DNA from 3 places in the Leifsonia sp. ZF2019 genome. Region 1 is predicted to be linked to each of the others. Evidence: predicted binding sites of a transcription regulator. Region 1 holds the regulator's gene; each other region holds the start of a gene.
The links. The regulator HrcA, encoded in region 1, represses chaperone genes, less so after heat shock. The targets are predictions, from matches to a motif close to TTNGCACTCGNNNNNNNCGAGTGCNAA.
Positions count from the first base shown of each region.

Region 2: IT072_RS17625 (Hsp20/alpha crystallin family protein) is a predicted target of HrcA. The motif match lies at 2,805-2,831, and genes of this name have one in related genera.
Region 3: groES (co-chaperone GroES) is a predicted target of HrcA. The motif match lies at 2,599-2,625, and genes of this name have one in related genera.

Region 1 covers NZ_CP065037.1:2,121,495-2,126,590, forward strand. Annotated here, with positions in the region: gene IT072_RS10430 (DUF1990 family protein) at 1-100, shown strand, start outside; gene hemW (radical SAM family heme chaperone HemW) at 100-1,329, shown strand; gene IT072_RS10440 (DUF4870 domain-containing protein) at 1,339-1,719, opposite strand; gene IT072_RS10445 (DUF4870 domain-containing protein) at 1,827-2,360, opposite strand; gene hrcA (heat-inducible transcriptional repressor HrcA) at 2,516-3,535, shown strand; gene dnaJ (molecular chaperone DnaJ) at 3,569-4,681, shown strand; gene IT072_RS10460 (16S rRNA (uracil(1498)-N(3))-methyltransferase) at 4,686-5,096, shown strand, end outside.
Region 2 covers NZ_CP065037.1:3,588,066-3,593,161, reverse strand. Annotated here, with positions in the region: gene recQ (DNA helicase RecQ) at 1-1,585, shown strand, start outside; gene IT072_RS17630 (DapH/DapD/GlmU-related protein) at 1,755-2,198, shown strand; gene IT072_RS17625 (Hsp20/alpha crystallin family protein) at 2,320-2,742, opposite strand; gene IT072_RS17620 (hypothetical protein) at 2,855-3,361, opposite strand; gene IT072_RS17615 (RNA polymerase sigma factor) at 3,354-3,962, opposite strand; gene IT072_RS17610 (hypothetical protein) at 4,094-4,657, shown strand; gene IT072_RS17605 (acyl-CoA dehydrogenase family protein) at 4,829-5,096, shown strand, end outside.
Region 3 covers NZ_CP065037.1:3,251,377-3,256,472, reverse strand. Annotated here, with positions in the region: gene tsaD (tRNA (adenosine(37)-N6)-threonylcarbamoyltransferase complex transferase subunit TsaD) at 1-567, shown strand, start outside; gene IT072_RS16010 (DUF4190 domain-containing protein) at 653-1,363, shown strand; gene IT072_RS16005 (class I SAM-dependent methyltransferase) at 1,394-2,581, opposite strand; gene groES (co-chaperone GroES) at 2,718-3,014, shown strand; gene rarD (EamA family transporter RarD) at 3,099-4,028, shown strand; gene IT072_RS15990 (Lrp/AsnC family transcriptional regulator) at 4,033-5,028, shown strand.

The DNA.
Region 1 (5,096 bases):
CAACGGCTTCTACCGTCTCGTGTCGCCCGTGCTCCGGTTCATGCAGGGCCGCATCACGACGAAGTACCTGCGCGCGCTGCTCCCCGCGCGGTCCGTCTGATGCCGAGCGCACTGCCGCTGGGCGATCCGGCCCCGGCCGACGGCCTGCTGCCCGCGTCCGCCCGGCGCGGCGTCGGCGATCGGGACTTCGGCGTCTACCTGCACGTGCCGTTCTGCCGCGTGCGCTGCGGCTACTGCGACTTCAACACCTACACCGCCACGGAGCTGCGCGGGGTGCGCCAGTCGGACTACGCCGGCCACGCGGTCGCCGAGATCGCCTTCGCGGCCCGTGCGCTCGAGGCGAGCGGCCTGCCCGCCCGCCCGGTCTCGACCGTCTTCCTCGGGGGAGGGACGCCCACCCTGCTCCCGCCGGACGATCTCGGCGCGATGCTCGGTGCCGTGCGCGACGCCTGGGGGCTCGCACCGGGGGCGGAGGTCACGACCGAGGCGAACCCCGACTCCGTGGACGGGTCCGATCTGCGCCGGCTGGCCGACGCCGGCTTCACCCGCGTCTCGTTCGGGATGCAGTCCGCGGTCCCGCACGTGCTCGCGACCCTCGAGCGGACCCATGACCCCGAGCGGATCCCGCTCGTGGTGCAGTGGGCGCGGGAGGCCGGCCTGCAGGTGAGCCTCGACCTCATCTACGGCACGCCGGGGGAATCGCTCTCCGACTGGGAGCGGAGTCTCGAGACGGCGCTCGCGTGCGCACCCGACCACCTCTCGGCGTACTCCCTGATCGTCGAGCCGGGCACCAAGCTGGCCCGCCAGATCACGAGCGGCCAGGTGCCCCAGCCGGACGAGGACCTCCAGGCCGACATGTACGAGCTGGCGGACGCGCGGCTCGCCGCCGGCGGCTACGGCTGGTACGAGGTGAGCAACTGGGCGCGCGACGACGACCACCGGTCCCGTCACAACCTCTCGTACTGGCTCGGCCACGACTGGTGGGGCATCGGGCCCGGCGCACACAGCCATGTCGGCGGCGTCCGGTGGTGGAACGTCAAGCATCCCGCCGCATACGCGCAGCGCGTGCTCGCGGGAGAGTCGCCCGCGGCCGGACGTGAGACGCTCGACGACGAGACGCGCCGGGTGGAGCGGGTTCTGCTGCTGACGCGCATCCGGGAAGGGCTCCGCACGGCGGAGCTCTCCGCCGAGGGGCGCCGGGAGATCGCCGGGCTGATCGCCGACGGACTCGTCGACGGAAAAGCCGCCCTCGCCGGGTCGGTGACGCTGACCCTGCGAGGACGGCTGCTGGCGGACGCCGTCGTCAGACGGCTGCTCGCCGAGGAGTGATCGGGAGCCTCAGCTCACGAACTTGATGGCGATCGGGTAGGTGTAGTACTGACCCTGGTTCGCCTTGAGGGCGGCGATGATGCTGAAGACGATGTTCACGACCCAGACGGCCGCCCACAGGATGAGGCCGATGCCGACGACGGTCAGGATGCCGCTCACGACATACGCGATGAGGACGGTGAGCTGGAAGTTCAGCGCGGTCGCGGTGTGCGAGCGGACGAACGGGCCGCGGTCCTTCAGGACGAGGTAGCCGATGAGCGCGGGGATCCAGTTGAAGAGGATTCCGCCGACGTGGACCAGGGTGGCCCAGAGCTTCTCGTCGGAGGGGCTCAGCTGCTGAGAAGCGCCTCCGTACGGCTGCTGGGGCGGCGGTGGGGGCGTTGCGGACATGGTGTCTCCTTGCAAGGAGCCCGGGGGTCCCGGGCTGATCGACGGACGAATACCACCACAGCCTAGGGCCGGAGGCCCGAGTCTGAGAAGACGCCGTGAGCGATTCGCTACTTGATGAAGCGGAAGTTCACCGGGTAGCGGTAGGAGCCCCCGCTGTTCACCTTGACGAAGCCGAGGATCGAGAACACGAGGTTCAGGATGTAGAGCGCCCAGGGGATGAGGAGGCCGAACAGCAGCCAGCCCACGCCGGTGAAGGCGAGGATGATGCCGATGATCTGCGACGCCACCCAGACGATGATCCAGGTGATCTGCCAGTTGAGCGCCTCCTTGGCCTCGACGTCGGCCTTCTGTCCGCGGTCTTTGAAGACGAGCCAGATGATGAGCGACGGGAGGAACCAGAGGATGCCGCCGAGGTGGGCGAACGACGCCCACTGCTTGTCCTGTGCGGCGTCGAGAGGCGCACCGGGCGCGGCGTACGGCTGCTGCGGGGCTCCCGCCGGCTGCGCGCCGTAGGGCTGCTGCGAGCCGTACGGCTGCTGGGGCACTCCGGGCGGAGGGCCGGCCGGCTGCTGCGGCGGCACCGGCGGCTGCTGGGGAGGGACGCCGCCCTCGGGGTTCTGCGGCTGCGTGGGATCGGACATGGTGTTGCCCTTTCGTGATCGGATGCGGACGACGCCGACCCGGTGCGGCTAACGTACAGCCGCGCGTCCGCGTGGACAATGATCCGACCGTGTCTTTCGCGGGATATGATTAGCACTCAAGAACGCTGAGTGCTAAGAGCAGACGGGAGGGTGCCATGGTCTCCGAGCGCAGTCTCGAGGTCCTGCGGGTGATCGTCCAGGACTATGTGGCCTCCCGCGAGCCCGTCGGATCGAAGAGCATCGTCGAACGGCACTCGTTCGGCGTCTCGGCTGCGACCATCCGCAACGACATGGCCCTGCTCGAAGAGGAGGAGCTGATCGCGGCCCCGCACACCTCGTCGGGTCGCGTGCCCACCGACAAGGGCTACCGGCTGTTCGTCGACCACCTCTCCGAGATGCGCCCGTTGACGCAGGCGCAGCGTACGGCGATCGAGACCTTCCTGGGCGAGTCGATCGACCTGGACGACGTGCTCGCCCGCACGGTGCGCCTGCTGTCCCAGCTGACCAACCAGGTCGCGCTGGTGCAGTACCCCTCCGTGTCGCGCTCCCGCATCCGGCACATCGAGCTGGTGTCGCTCGCTCCGCACAGACTCCTGAGCGTGCTCATCACCGACTCCGGGGCGGTGGAGCAGCGCGTCATCGAGCTCGGCAGCGAGCTCGACGACGCCGAGATCGCCGAGATCCGGGGCGCCATCAACGGCGCCGCCGCCGGGCTCTCGCTTCCCGATGCGGCCGCCCGGCTGCGCGAGCTGCCTGGCGCCCTCGCGGAGCGGACGCGCGAGCTCGTCGCGCCGGTCGCGAGCGCCCTGCTCGACCAGATCGCGGCGAATCGTCAGGAGCGGCTCGTGATGGCCGGGGCCGCCAACCTCGTCCGCACCGAGACCGACTTCCCGGGCACCATCACCCCGGTGCTGGAGGCGATCGAGGAGCAGGTGGTGTTGCTGCGGCTGTTCGACGAGATGGCGCTCGACCAGCACGGCGTCGCCGTCAGCATCGGGCGCGAGAACGCCGTCCGCGGCCTCAGTGAGGCCTCCATCCTGTCGAGCGGCTACAGCGCCTCCGGCTCCGACGTGGCCAGGATCGGCCTGGTCGGGCCGCTCCGCATGGACTACTCGGGCAACATGGCCGCCGTCCGCGCGGTCGCCCGCTACCTCTCCCGCCTCCTCGGCGACTAGAACACACGACAAACGAGAAGGAACGCACCTTACGTGGCCGACCACTACGAAGTCCTCGGCGTTGAGCGCAACGCCACCCCCGACGAGATCAAGAAGGCGTACCGCCGGCTCGCGCGCGAGCTGCACCCGGACGTGAACCCCAGCTCGGAGGCGCAGGAGCGCTTCAAGCTCGTCACGCACGCGTACGACGTGCTGAGCGACCCGCAGCAGCGCCAGCAGTACGACCTCGGCGGCTCGTCCGGCTTCGGCGGTGGCGGCCAGGGCGATTTCGCGGGGTTCGGCGACATCTTCGAGACGTTCTTCGGTGGCGGAGGCGGTGCCCAGCGCGGCCCGCGGTCCAGGCGCGAGCGCGGGCAGGACGCTCTGCTGCGCGTGGAGGTCGACCTCGACGAGGTCGTCTTCGGCACGCACCGCGACCTCGAGGTCGACACCGCGGTGGTCTGCGAGACCTGCAACGGCTCGTGCTGCCAGCCGGGCACCGCGCCGGTGACCTGCGACATCTGCCACGGCACCGGCAGCCTCCAGCGCTCCGTGCGCTCGCTGCTCGGCAATGTCATGACCTCGACGCCGTGCGGCACCTGCCGCGGCTACGGCACCGTGATCGCGACGCCGTGCGTGACGTGCCAGGGCCAGGGCCGCGTGCGCGCCCGCCGCACCGTCCCGGTGGACATCCCCGCCGGCGTCGACACCGGGTTGCGCCTGCAGATGCCGGGCAGCGGCGAGGCCGGTCCCGCCGGTGGCCCCAACGGGGACCTGTACCTCGAGATCAAGGTGAAGCACCACGACGTCTTCAGCCGCGACGGCGACGACCTCCTGTGCACGCTGGAGGTGTCCATGGTCGATGCGATCCTCGGCACCACGGCGACGATGAAGGCCCTCGACGGCGACATCCGCCTCGACCTCAAGGCCGGCACCCAGAGCGCTGACATCATCACCGTGAAGGATCGCGGCATCACCCACCTGCGTGGCAGCGGCCGCGGCGATCTGCGGGTGGGCATCCAGGTGGTCACGCCGACCAAGCTCGACCACAAGGAGAAGGAGCTCATCAAGAAGTTCGCGGCCACGCACCAGTCGGTGGAGCCGTCGCTCGCCCGCTTTCAGCAGGGGCTCTTCGCGAAGCTCCGCGACCGGTTCCTGAACCTCTGATCCGATGAGCTCGCTGTACCTCCGCGAAGACCTCGAGACGGCGGTGCCGGGCGCTCGGCTCACGCTCACCGGCCCCGAGGCGAAGCACGCCGCGACGGTGAACCGGACGCGCACGGGCCAGACCGTGCTGATCGGCAACGGCCGCGGCCTGCTCGCCTCGGGGGAGGTCGTCGTCGCCTCGAACACGGAGCTGACCATCGAGGTGGACGCCGTGGAGCGTATCGAGCCCTCGGCCCCGCGCATCACCCTCGTCCAGGCGCTGGCGAAAGGCGACCGCGACGAGCTCGCGATCCAGGCGGCGACCGAGCTGGGCGTCGACCGCGTCGTACCGTGGGCGGCGGCGCGCTCGGTGTCGCGCTGGGAGGGCGCGAAGGTCGCGAAGGGCCGCGAGCGCTGGTCGTCGATCGTGCGTGAG
Region 2 (5,096 bases), 1.5 Mb from region 1:
GCTCACCGCGGTGGGCGTGCGTGCGGCGTTCCTCAACTCCACGCAGGACGGCCAGCAGCGTGCGGCCGTCGAGCGCGCCTACCTGTCGGGGGAGCTCGACATCCTCTACGTCGCGCCCGAGCGGCTGTCGTCGGAGGCCACCAAGCGCTTCCTCGAGCGCGGCCGCATCGCACTGTTCGCCATCGACGAGGCGCACTGCGTCTCGCAGTGGGGCCACGACTTCCGGCCCGACTACCTCGCGCTCTCCGAGCTGGCCGACCGCTGGCCCGGCGTGCCGCGCATCGCGCTCACCGCCACCGCCACCGAGGCCACGCATCGCGAGATCACGTCGCGGCTCCGGCTCGAGCAGGCGCAGCACTTCGTCGCCGACTTCGACCGCCCCAACATCCAGTACCGCATCGTGCCCAAGGTGGAGGTGCGCAAGCAGCTGCTCGACTTCATCACAGTGGAGCACCCGGGCGAGGCGGGCATCGTCTACGCCCTCTCGCGCAACTCCGTGGAGCGCACGGCCGAGTTCCTCTCGGCACGCGGGCTCACCGCCCTCCCGTATCACGCCGGTCTCGACGCGGGGCTGCGCGCGCGGACCCAGTCGCGCTTCCTCCGCGAGGAGGGCGTGATCGTGGTCGCGACCATCGCCTTCGGCATGGGCATCGACAAGCCGGACGTGCGCTTCGTCGCCCACATCGACCTCCCGAAGTCGGTGGAGGGCTACTACCAGGAGACGGGGCGCGCGGGCCGCGACGGCCTCCCCTCGACGGCCTGGCTCGCCTATGGCCTGCACGACGTCGTGCAGCAGCGCCGGATGATCGACGACTCCCCGGGCGACCTCGCGCACCGCCGCCGGCTCACGCAGCATCTGGACGCCATGCTCGCCTTGTGCGAGACGGTGCAGTGCCGTCGGGTGAACCTGCTCGGCTACTTCGGGCAGCGCTCCGAGCCGTGCGGCAACTGCGACACCTGCCTCACCCCACCCGAGAGCTGGGACGGCACCGTGCCCGCGCAGAAGCTCCTCTCCACCGTCGTGCGGCTCGCCCGCGAGCGCAACCAGCGTTTCGGCGCCGGCCACCTCGTCGACATCGTGCGCGGCAAGCGCACGCCCCGCGTCGAGCAGTACGGCCACGACGCCCTCTCCACCTGGGGCATCGGCGCCGACCTCAGCGAGAGCCAGTGGCGCGGCGTCGTGCGGCAGCTCATCGCCCAGGAGCTCCTCAAGCCGGAGGGCGAGTACGGCGTGCTCGTCCTCACCCCCGACAGTGCGGCCGTGCTGGCCGGGGAGCGTCCCGTCATCCTGCGCCGGGAGCCCGAACGCCCCGAGCGGGCGAGCCGCTCCTCCCGCAGCGCCGCACCCGCCGACGTCTCCGCGGCCGATCTGCCGCTCTTCGAGGCGCTCCGCGCGTGGCGCGCCGGCGAGGCCAAGTCGCAGGGCGTCCCCGCCTACATCGTCTTCGGCGACGCCACCCTGCGCGCCGTCGCCTCCGCCCGCCCCGCCAGCCTCGGTGACCTCGACGGCATCAGCGGGATCGGGGCGAAGAAGCGGGAAGCGTACGGCCAGGCGTTGCTCGACGTGGTGGCTGCCGAGGGGTAGCACCCGACTCCCTGCCGACTCCCACCTGATCCCCTGGTCTCGTCGCGCGGTCGGGCGTACGGTGGCGATTCGCTGGGGCGATCAGGGAATCTTCGGACGCCTCCCAGTGTTGTACCGATGTTCGGGCAGGACACTGTCCGCACAGGCGACGATCTCGAAGGAGGAGACGATGGCACGGATGATCGAGGAGCTCGAGGACGAGACCGGCGCAGTGATCAAGTATCGGCGGCACGCCAACGGCCGGGGGCTGGTCGCTCCGACGGCGCGTGTCGCGGAGTCGGCCTACATCGAGCCGACCGCCTATGTCGAGGCGGAGGCCCGGGTCGGGCTCGACGCCTATGTCGGCGCGGGCAGCTGGGTCGACCGTGGAGCCACCGTCGGCGACCGCACGTTCGTGGGCGCGAATGTCCACATCGGCGCGGGCAGTGTGGTCGGCAGCAACGCGAAGATCGGCAGCAACGCCAAGATCGGCGCGAACGCCATGATCGGCAACGGTGCGCGTATCGAGCGCGATGCCCAGCTGGAGCCGGGAACGGTCCTCGCCGGACGGGAAGGCGTCCACGCGCGGGATGCGCTCCGCGCGGTGCCGCGTCAGGCGCGCCGCGCGGCCTGACCGCCACCCCGCGTCGCCGCAGACGAACGAAGGAGCCGTTCTCCCCACCTGTCGGTGCGGAGAATGGCTCCTTCGCTGTCAGCGGGTGAGTCGTGCCGTCTTCAGCGCGGACCGACGTCAGTCACGCCGCCACTTCTTTGCGCTCGTCGGCCGTACCGACCCTGATCTTGCGCGGCTTCGCGCGTTCGGCCATCGGGATGATGACCGAGAGCACGCCGTGCTCGTAGTTGGCGGTGATCCTCTCGACGTCGACGCCGTCGCCCAGGGTGAACTGCCGCATGTAGGCGCCGAACGGCCGCTCGTGCGCGAGCCACTTGACGTTCTCGCGGGCGGGGGCGAGGCGTTCGGCCCGGATGGTGAGGAGCTGGCCGTCGACGTCGAGGTCGACCGACGAGGGGTCGATGCCCGGGAGGTCGGCGCTCAGGACGTACTGATCGCCCTCACGGAAGAGGTCGACCGGCATCAGGCGAGGCGAGCGGCCGGTGTCGAAGATGCTCGACGCGATGCGGTCGAACTGGCTCACGACATCAAATGGGACAGACATGATCAATCTCCTTTCGCGATGCGAACGAAGGGTCACGAGGGTCCCCGTGACCCGGCACCAGATTAGCACTCTCCCTATGAGAGTGCCAACGGTTTCCTCGCGGGATCCGGGTTCAAGGCGTCGGGAGCGAGAGGCCCAAGCGTGCGCACAGGTCCGCCACCGCCCGCTCCGAGGGGAAGACGGCCAGGCGACCGTCGGGCAGCTGGCAGGCCTTCAAGGCGGGGACGGGCTCGTCCGCGTCGCTCGAACTGCCCTGCGGGCGGAAAGACCCGATACGCCACCCCGCCGCGCACTGGTCCTCCGCGAGCGCGATGCGCTGCTCCAGCGGGGTGGGGGTGGTCGCCTCGAGGTCGCCGGGCTGCCACGCCGAGGTGAAGGACGGCCCGTTGAGGTCGGCGGTCCCGTAGCACTCGACGGTGTCGTTGATCTCGCCCTGGCTCGCCCGGGCGATGGCGATACCGCCGGCGGTCGTGCCGGCGACGAGCACGCCGGCGATACCGATCGCGGCGAGCCGATGGCGGCGTGTGCGGCGGCGATCGTCCGTCGCGATCGTGTCGAGGAGGCGGTCCTTCAGCTCCTCGAATCGCGTGTCGTCCGGGAGCAGACTGCGGTCAGTCATCGGTCCCCCTGAGTGTCTGGAGTTCGGACCGGAGGCGCGTGCGCAGCCGGCTGAGTCGATTGCGCACCGCACCGGCGCTGATCCCGGCGGCCACCGCGGCCTCCTCGTAGCTCGCATACCCCCGGATGCAGAGCTCGAAGATCGTCCGATCCGGCTCGGGCAGTCGCGCGGCGGCGGCCTCGACGAGCGCGAGCAGCTGCGCGCGCTCGGTCATCACGTCCGGCCCGGGAGCGGTGTCCGCAAGCGTGTCGTCGACGGGCGCGTCGGTGCGGCGGCGGGCGGCCGACTGGTTCGCCCGTCGCCGGTTCAGGATGAGGTTGCGGCAGGTCACCAGCAGCCACGGCAGCGCGGACTCGCCGGCGATCGACAGAGCGGACCGCTTGCGCCACAGAGTGACGAAGACGTCCTGACTGATCTCCTCCACGTCGTCGCGGGTGGTGAGACGGGAGGCGGCGTACGCGTAGACGATGCGGCTGTGGCGGTCGTAGAGGCGCGAGAACGCGGCTTTGCTCCCTGCCGCGAGCTCCGCCAGCAGAGCGACGTCCGACACGTCGGACGCTGCCGCGCCCGTGGCGTCGGTCTCGTTGGCGAGATCGCTCATGACTAGGGAATGTGCCTCCTGGGCCGATCCTCTCAGGATCGGTGCGCGCACCGAAGAAGGTCGGAAGGGGCGTCGAGAGAATCGAGACGTGCTGGAACCCGCCGGCACAATGACACTCAAGGGGACCCGAGATGACCCGAACCACCCGAACCACCCGATCCGCCCGCTCAGCCCGCCTCCTGCTCGCCGGCCTGGCCGCGCTCGCACTCGCCGTGGCGCCCGCCGCGGCCGCGAACGCCGCGGCGGCTCCGCTCGCGTCGTGCTCCTACGACCTCGGCACGGCCTCGCTCGTGTGCGTCGACCCGGGCGAGGACCTCAACGCGGCCGTGCTCGCCGAGCAGCACCTCGTGGTGATCGGGCCGGGGGCACAGCGCTCGTCGGCGACGCCCGCGGCCCCGGGCACCGGCGCCCGCGCCACCTATGTCCAGACCCAGCTCTTCGACGACGCCGGCTACGGCGGCGCCGTCTTCCAGATCACGAACTCCGGCGCCTGCAACGGCTCCACGGTCTACCAGTTCGGTCCGCTCAGCTCGGTCGGCTGGGCGGGACGCGTCAGCTCGTTCAAGAGCTTCGCGGGCTGCACGACCAAGATCTGGTCCGGTCCGGCGTACTCGGGCTCGAGCTTCGGCTACCAGGTCAACGCCTCCAGCGTCGGCGCGATGAACGACCTGGCCAACTCGGTGACGATCAAGTAAGCCGCGCGGAGGTTGTGGATCCTCCAAGCAGGGGCTCCCGGATTTGGAGGATCCCACAACCGCCCGGCGGGACGTGCGACCGGCGTTTGTAGGCGGCGCACCGCGCGTTTCCGCTTCCGCGCGAGCGGACGTAGCGTGTCAGCGACCCACGAGAGAATCGAAGAGGAACTCATGGTTGACACTGCCGAGCGCGTCCCCGCCGCTGCACCCGCACCCGCACCCGCACCCGCCCCCGAGCCCGCGTCTTCCGCCGCCGCCGGTCCGTCCCCGCGCGTCGACGTCGAGGCGCTGGGCCGCCAGCTGCTGGGCGACTGGGCCGACGTGCGCCTGGCCTCGCGCGAGCTGGCGGGCCGACCCGAGCTGCAGAAGATCGAGGGACTCCCGGTCGCCGAGCACCGCAAGCGCGTCTTCGAGCAGCTCGGCCTGCTCGTCGAGAACG
Region 3 (5,096 bases), 1.1 Mb from region 1:
GACGACGCGGCGGGGGAGGCCTTCGACAAGGTGGCGCGCGTGCTGGGCCTGCCGTATCCCGGCGGTCCGCAGATCGACCGCGTCGCGGCGGACGGCGACCCGCGCGCCATCCGGTTCCCGCGCGGGCTGACCAAGCCGAGAGACCTCGAGCGCCATCGGTACGACTTCTCGTTCTCCGGGCTGAAGACGGCAGTCGCCCGCTGGGTCGAGCAGCGCCAGGACGCGGGCGAGGAGGTGCCGGTCCCCGATGTCGCCGCCTCTTTCCGCGAGGCCGTCGTCGACGTGCTGCTCAGCAAGGCGGTCGCGGCCTGCCGCGACCACGACGTGCCCCGGCTCCTGCTGGGCGGCGGGGTCGTCGCGAACGCGCGGGTGCGTCAGCTCGCGGCCGAACGCACGCGCGAAGCGGGCATCGCGCTCCGCATCCCCGCGCTCTCGCTCTGCACCGACAACGGCGCGATGATCGCGGCTCTCGGCGCCCAGCTCGTGATGGCGGGACACGCGCCGAGCGAGCCGACGTTCGCCGCCGACTCGACGCTTCCCGTCACCGAGATCCAGGTGGCACGCTGAGTCGTTGACACGTTCCGACAGCGCTGGGACGATGGAATCGATACAGGGAGTTCCCAGAAACTCCCACCTGAAGGAGATGCGGAACATGACCGATCCGAACGCGCCCGCCGGCCCCACGGACCCCGACGCCCAGAACGGAGTGGTCCCGCCCGCGGAGCCCGTCGCCCCGGCTGCCCCTGAGCCCACGCCCGCCGCCGCAGAGCCCGCCCCGGCCGCACCCGCCGCTCCGGTTCCGCCCGCGGCACCCGCGTACACGCCTCCGCAGCCGCAGGCTCCGCAGCAGCCGTACGGCCAGCAGCCGCAGGCGCCGCAGCAGCCGTACGGCCAGCAGCCGCAGGCGCCGCAGCAGCCCTACGGCCAGCAGCCGCAGCAGCCGTACGGTCAGCAGCCGCAGCAGCCGTACGGTCAGCAGCCGCAGCAGCCGTACGGCCAGCAGCAGGCGCCGTACGGCCAGCAGCAGCCGGCTCCTGGCTACGGAGCGCCGGCCTACGGACAGCCGGCCCCCGGCTACGCCCAGCCCTACGCCGCGCCGTCCAAGTCGCCGATCCTGAGCATCCTGTCCCTCGTCGGCGGCATCGTCGGCATCGTGCTCAACATCGCATGGGGCGTCGGCGTGCTCTTCGGAGTCGCGGCGGTCGTCCTCGGCTTCCTCGGTCGCAGCAAGGAGCCGCAGGCGAAGGGGTTCTGGCTCACCGGCCTCATCCTCGGCTTCGTCAGCATCGCGATCGCGATCATCGTGTGGATCGGGCTGGCGGTCCTCTTCGCCAGCTTCAGCGCCACCTACAACACCTACTGAGCGGACACGGCTCGCGCTGGCCGGGCGGCCTCAGAGCCGCTCGGCCAGCAGGGCGGTGTGCCGCCCGGCGATCCGGGTCAGGATCAGGGTCGCCGAGCGGTCGCCTGCGAGCGCCAGACGTCTGCGGAGCGCGGCGGGATCGACATCCACGCCGCGCTTCTTGATCTCCAGGGAGCCGACGCCGCGCTCGCGCAGGGCCCGCCTCAGATCCCGCTCCCCGTACGGCAGCGTCTCGAGCACCCGGAATCCGGCGGCGAACGGCGTCGGCATCGCGTGGTCCGCCGTGATGTAGGCGATGCCGTCGGCGACCATCCGGCCGTCCAGCTGCCGGGCGAGGTCGCCGATCAATCGAGCGCGGATGACGGAGCCGTCGGGCTCGTAGACGTATTCGCCGAGTTCGCCGGTCTCGGCGTCCTCGCTGTCGCTCTCCGCCGTGAGCTCATGGGCCTCGTCGCCGCGCAGCACCAGCGCGGCGCGGCGGATGTGCGGCCGCGCGAGCGCGCCGAACCAGAGGCCGAGCTCGACGACCTGCCCGTCGGACGAGATCCACTGCGCCTCGGCGTTCGACGGGATGAGGTCGCGATCGAATCCGGGGCCCAGCTTGAGCCCGACCGACCGGCCGGTCGCGAGTTCGTAGGCGAAGCCGAGCGAGGGGGTGTAGTCGTCGGGGTCGGTGAGCCGCTCGGTCTGCGTGTGGCCGGCGGTGCGACGCGCGGGGTCGAGGAAGACGGCGTCGACGCTGCGCAGATCGGCGTCCTCGGCGCGGCCGTGCACCACCGTCGCGTTCGGGAACGGAGCCAGGTTGTACGCCGCGATCGCGGCCGTGACCTCGTCGGCCTCGACGGCCGTCACGTCCAGCTCGATCGCCGCGACGGCGAGGGCGTCGCCGCCGATCCCGCAGCCGAGGTCGGCGACGCGGGTGAGGCCCGCGGAGCGGAAGCGGCCCGCATGCCGGGCGGCCACCGCGAGACGCGTCGCCTGTTCGAGGCCGGCCTCCGTGAAGAGCATCCGGGAGGCGAAGTCGCCGAATTTCGCGACGGCCTTCCGCCGCAGCTTCGACTGCGTCAGCACAGCGGCCACGAGGCCGGGGGCGTGGCCCTGCTTGCGCAGATCCGAGACGAGCCGGACCACGTCCTTCTCCGTCTGGTACGGCGGAAGGGAGTCGAGCAGCCGGAGCCCCTCCGGGCTCAGCAGTTCGAGGAATTCGGACCGGTCCATGATCCTCACGCTACCTCTTGGCACTCACGTTGCGTGACTGCTAACGCACCCTCTAGACTCCTGTTAGCACTCGCAGTGCGAGGCTGCTAATCACGTCTTCTGTCAAGACACCGTTCGTCATAGGAAAGGGGTCAACGTGTCGGTCTCCATCAAGCCGCTCGAAGATCGCATCGTCATCAAGCAGGTCGAGGCTGAGCAGACCACTGCGTCCGGTCTGGTCATCCCCGACACCGCCAAGGAGAAGCCGCAGGAGGGCGAGGTCGTCGCCGTGGGCCCCGGCCGCATCGACGACAACGGCAACCGCATCCCCCTCGACGTCGCCGTCGGCGACAAGGTCATCTACTCCAAGTACGGTGGCACCGAGGTCAAGTTCGGCGGCGAGGACTTCCTCGTGCTCTCGGCCCGCGACGTGCTCGCGGTCGTCGTCCGCTGACGCACCCCGCTCCACGATCGGCCCGGATGCCTCTGGCATCCGGGCCGTCGTCGTTCGTCGGCCGCTGTGGCTAGAGTCGGTCGGGTGCCACCACCTTCTCCCCGCGCGGCCGACCACCGCACCTCCGGACTGATCTTCGCCCTCTCCGCACATGTGCTGTGGGGTGTGCTGACCCTCTACTTCATCGCCCTGGCTCCGGCCACCGCGTGGGAGATCGTCGCCTGGCGGGTCGTGTTCTCGCTGGTCTTCTGCGCACTTCTGCTGACCGTCACGCGGGCGTGGCGTCCGTTCATCGGGCTGCTGCGCACCCCGCGCATCCTGTTCACGATGGCGCTCGCTGGAGCCCTCATCTATGTCAACTGGCAGACGTACGTGCTCGCCACCGTGACCGGCCACGTCGTCGAGGCGGCTCTCGGATACTTCATCAACCCGATCGTCACCATCCTGCTCGGGGTGCTCGTGCAGCGGGAGGGGCTGCGCCCGGCTCAGTGGGTGGCGGTCGGTCTGAGCGCCGTCGCGGTGGTCGTGCTGGCGGTCGGCTACGGGGCGTTCCCGTGGATCGCGCTGGTGCTCGCCTTGTCGTTCGGGCTCTACGGGCTGATCAAGAAGCGCGTCGGCCCCGCCGTCGACGCGGTCTCCGGTCTCACTCTCGAGACGATGTGGCTCACGCCTGTCGCGGTGGTGCAGCTCGTCGTCGTGGGCATGACCGCGGGCATCACCCTCGGGGCGTACGGCGTCTGGCACGCGGTCGCACTCGCCGGCGCGGGCGTGGTCACAGCGGTGCCTTTGCTGTTCTTCGCGGCGGCGTCGCGTCGCCTCCCCCTGGTGTACATGGGCTTCGTGCAGTACATCACCCCGCTCATCCAGTTCCTCGTCGGCGTGTTCGTGCTGCACGAGGCGATGCCGCCCGAGCGGTGGCTCGGATTCGGGATCGTCTGGCTCGCACTCGTCGTCCTCAGCGCCGACATGATCCTCTCCGCTCGCGCCACGCGCCGGGATGCGCGGCTAGCGTAGGGCCGTGGCCATCTCGACCGACTTCGACGAACTCGACTCCCGTATCGCGGCGGCGCTGCAGGCGAACGGCCGTGCCAGCTGGGGGCTCATCGCGACCGTGCTCGACGCCCCCGTGCGCACGGTCGCGCGCCGCGGGCAGCGACTGCTCGACGTGGGGGCCGTGCGCGTCTCCACCTACCTCGACACGACGATGGTCGGCGACGCGCGTCCGCTCGTCATCCAGATCGGAACTCGACCCGGGCACGCCGTCGCCGTCGCGCGCGCCCTCGCCACCCGCACCGACGCCTCGAGCGTCTCGGTGCTGGAGAGCGGAGCCGACGTGATCTGCCAGCTGATGCCGCGTACCCCCGAGGACAGTGCGCGCCTGGTCGTGGAGGACCTCCCCGAACTCGATCACCTGGTCTCCGTGCGCGTCGGGACAGTGCTCAAGTACTTCCGGTCCGGGTTCGACTGGACCGCCATCCCTCTTCCGCCGGCTGTGCTCGCGCACCTGCGCAACGGCGTCAGCGACACGCCGCGTGCCGGGGGACGGATGGTCCTCTCCGCCGACGACGACCGACTCGTGGCCGTGCTCGCAGAGGATGGCCGCGCGACGGCGAGCGATGTCGCCGACCGCATCGGCGTCACGCCGCCGACCGTGAAGCGGCGACTCGACGCACTGCTGGGGGCGGGAGTCCTCCATGTGCGCACCGAGATCAGTCCGGCTCTGCACGGGCTGCGTGTCGAGGCGCTCACCTGGCTCCAGGTGTCTCCGGACCGGGTCGAGGAGGTCGGCGCCGCGCTCGGCCGGCACCCGTCCGTCCGCTTCTGCGCGGCGTGCACCGGGGCGACGCAGGTGCTGGTGGACTGCGTGGTGGAGGACGAGCACGCGCTCTACCGGTTCCTCACCGAGGATGTCGCGGCGCTCGGCGTGACGCAGGCGCAGACCTCGGTGGTGCTGCAGCCCGTCCGTCGCGGCCCGATGCTCGTCTCCGATTCGGTGGATGTGGCTGATTTGTAAACATCTTGTTGCAGAAGTGGCCGAAAGCGTAGTTTTTGATTGCGATAGTGGCCGTTAACGCATAACCT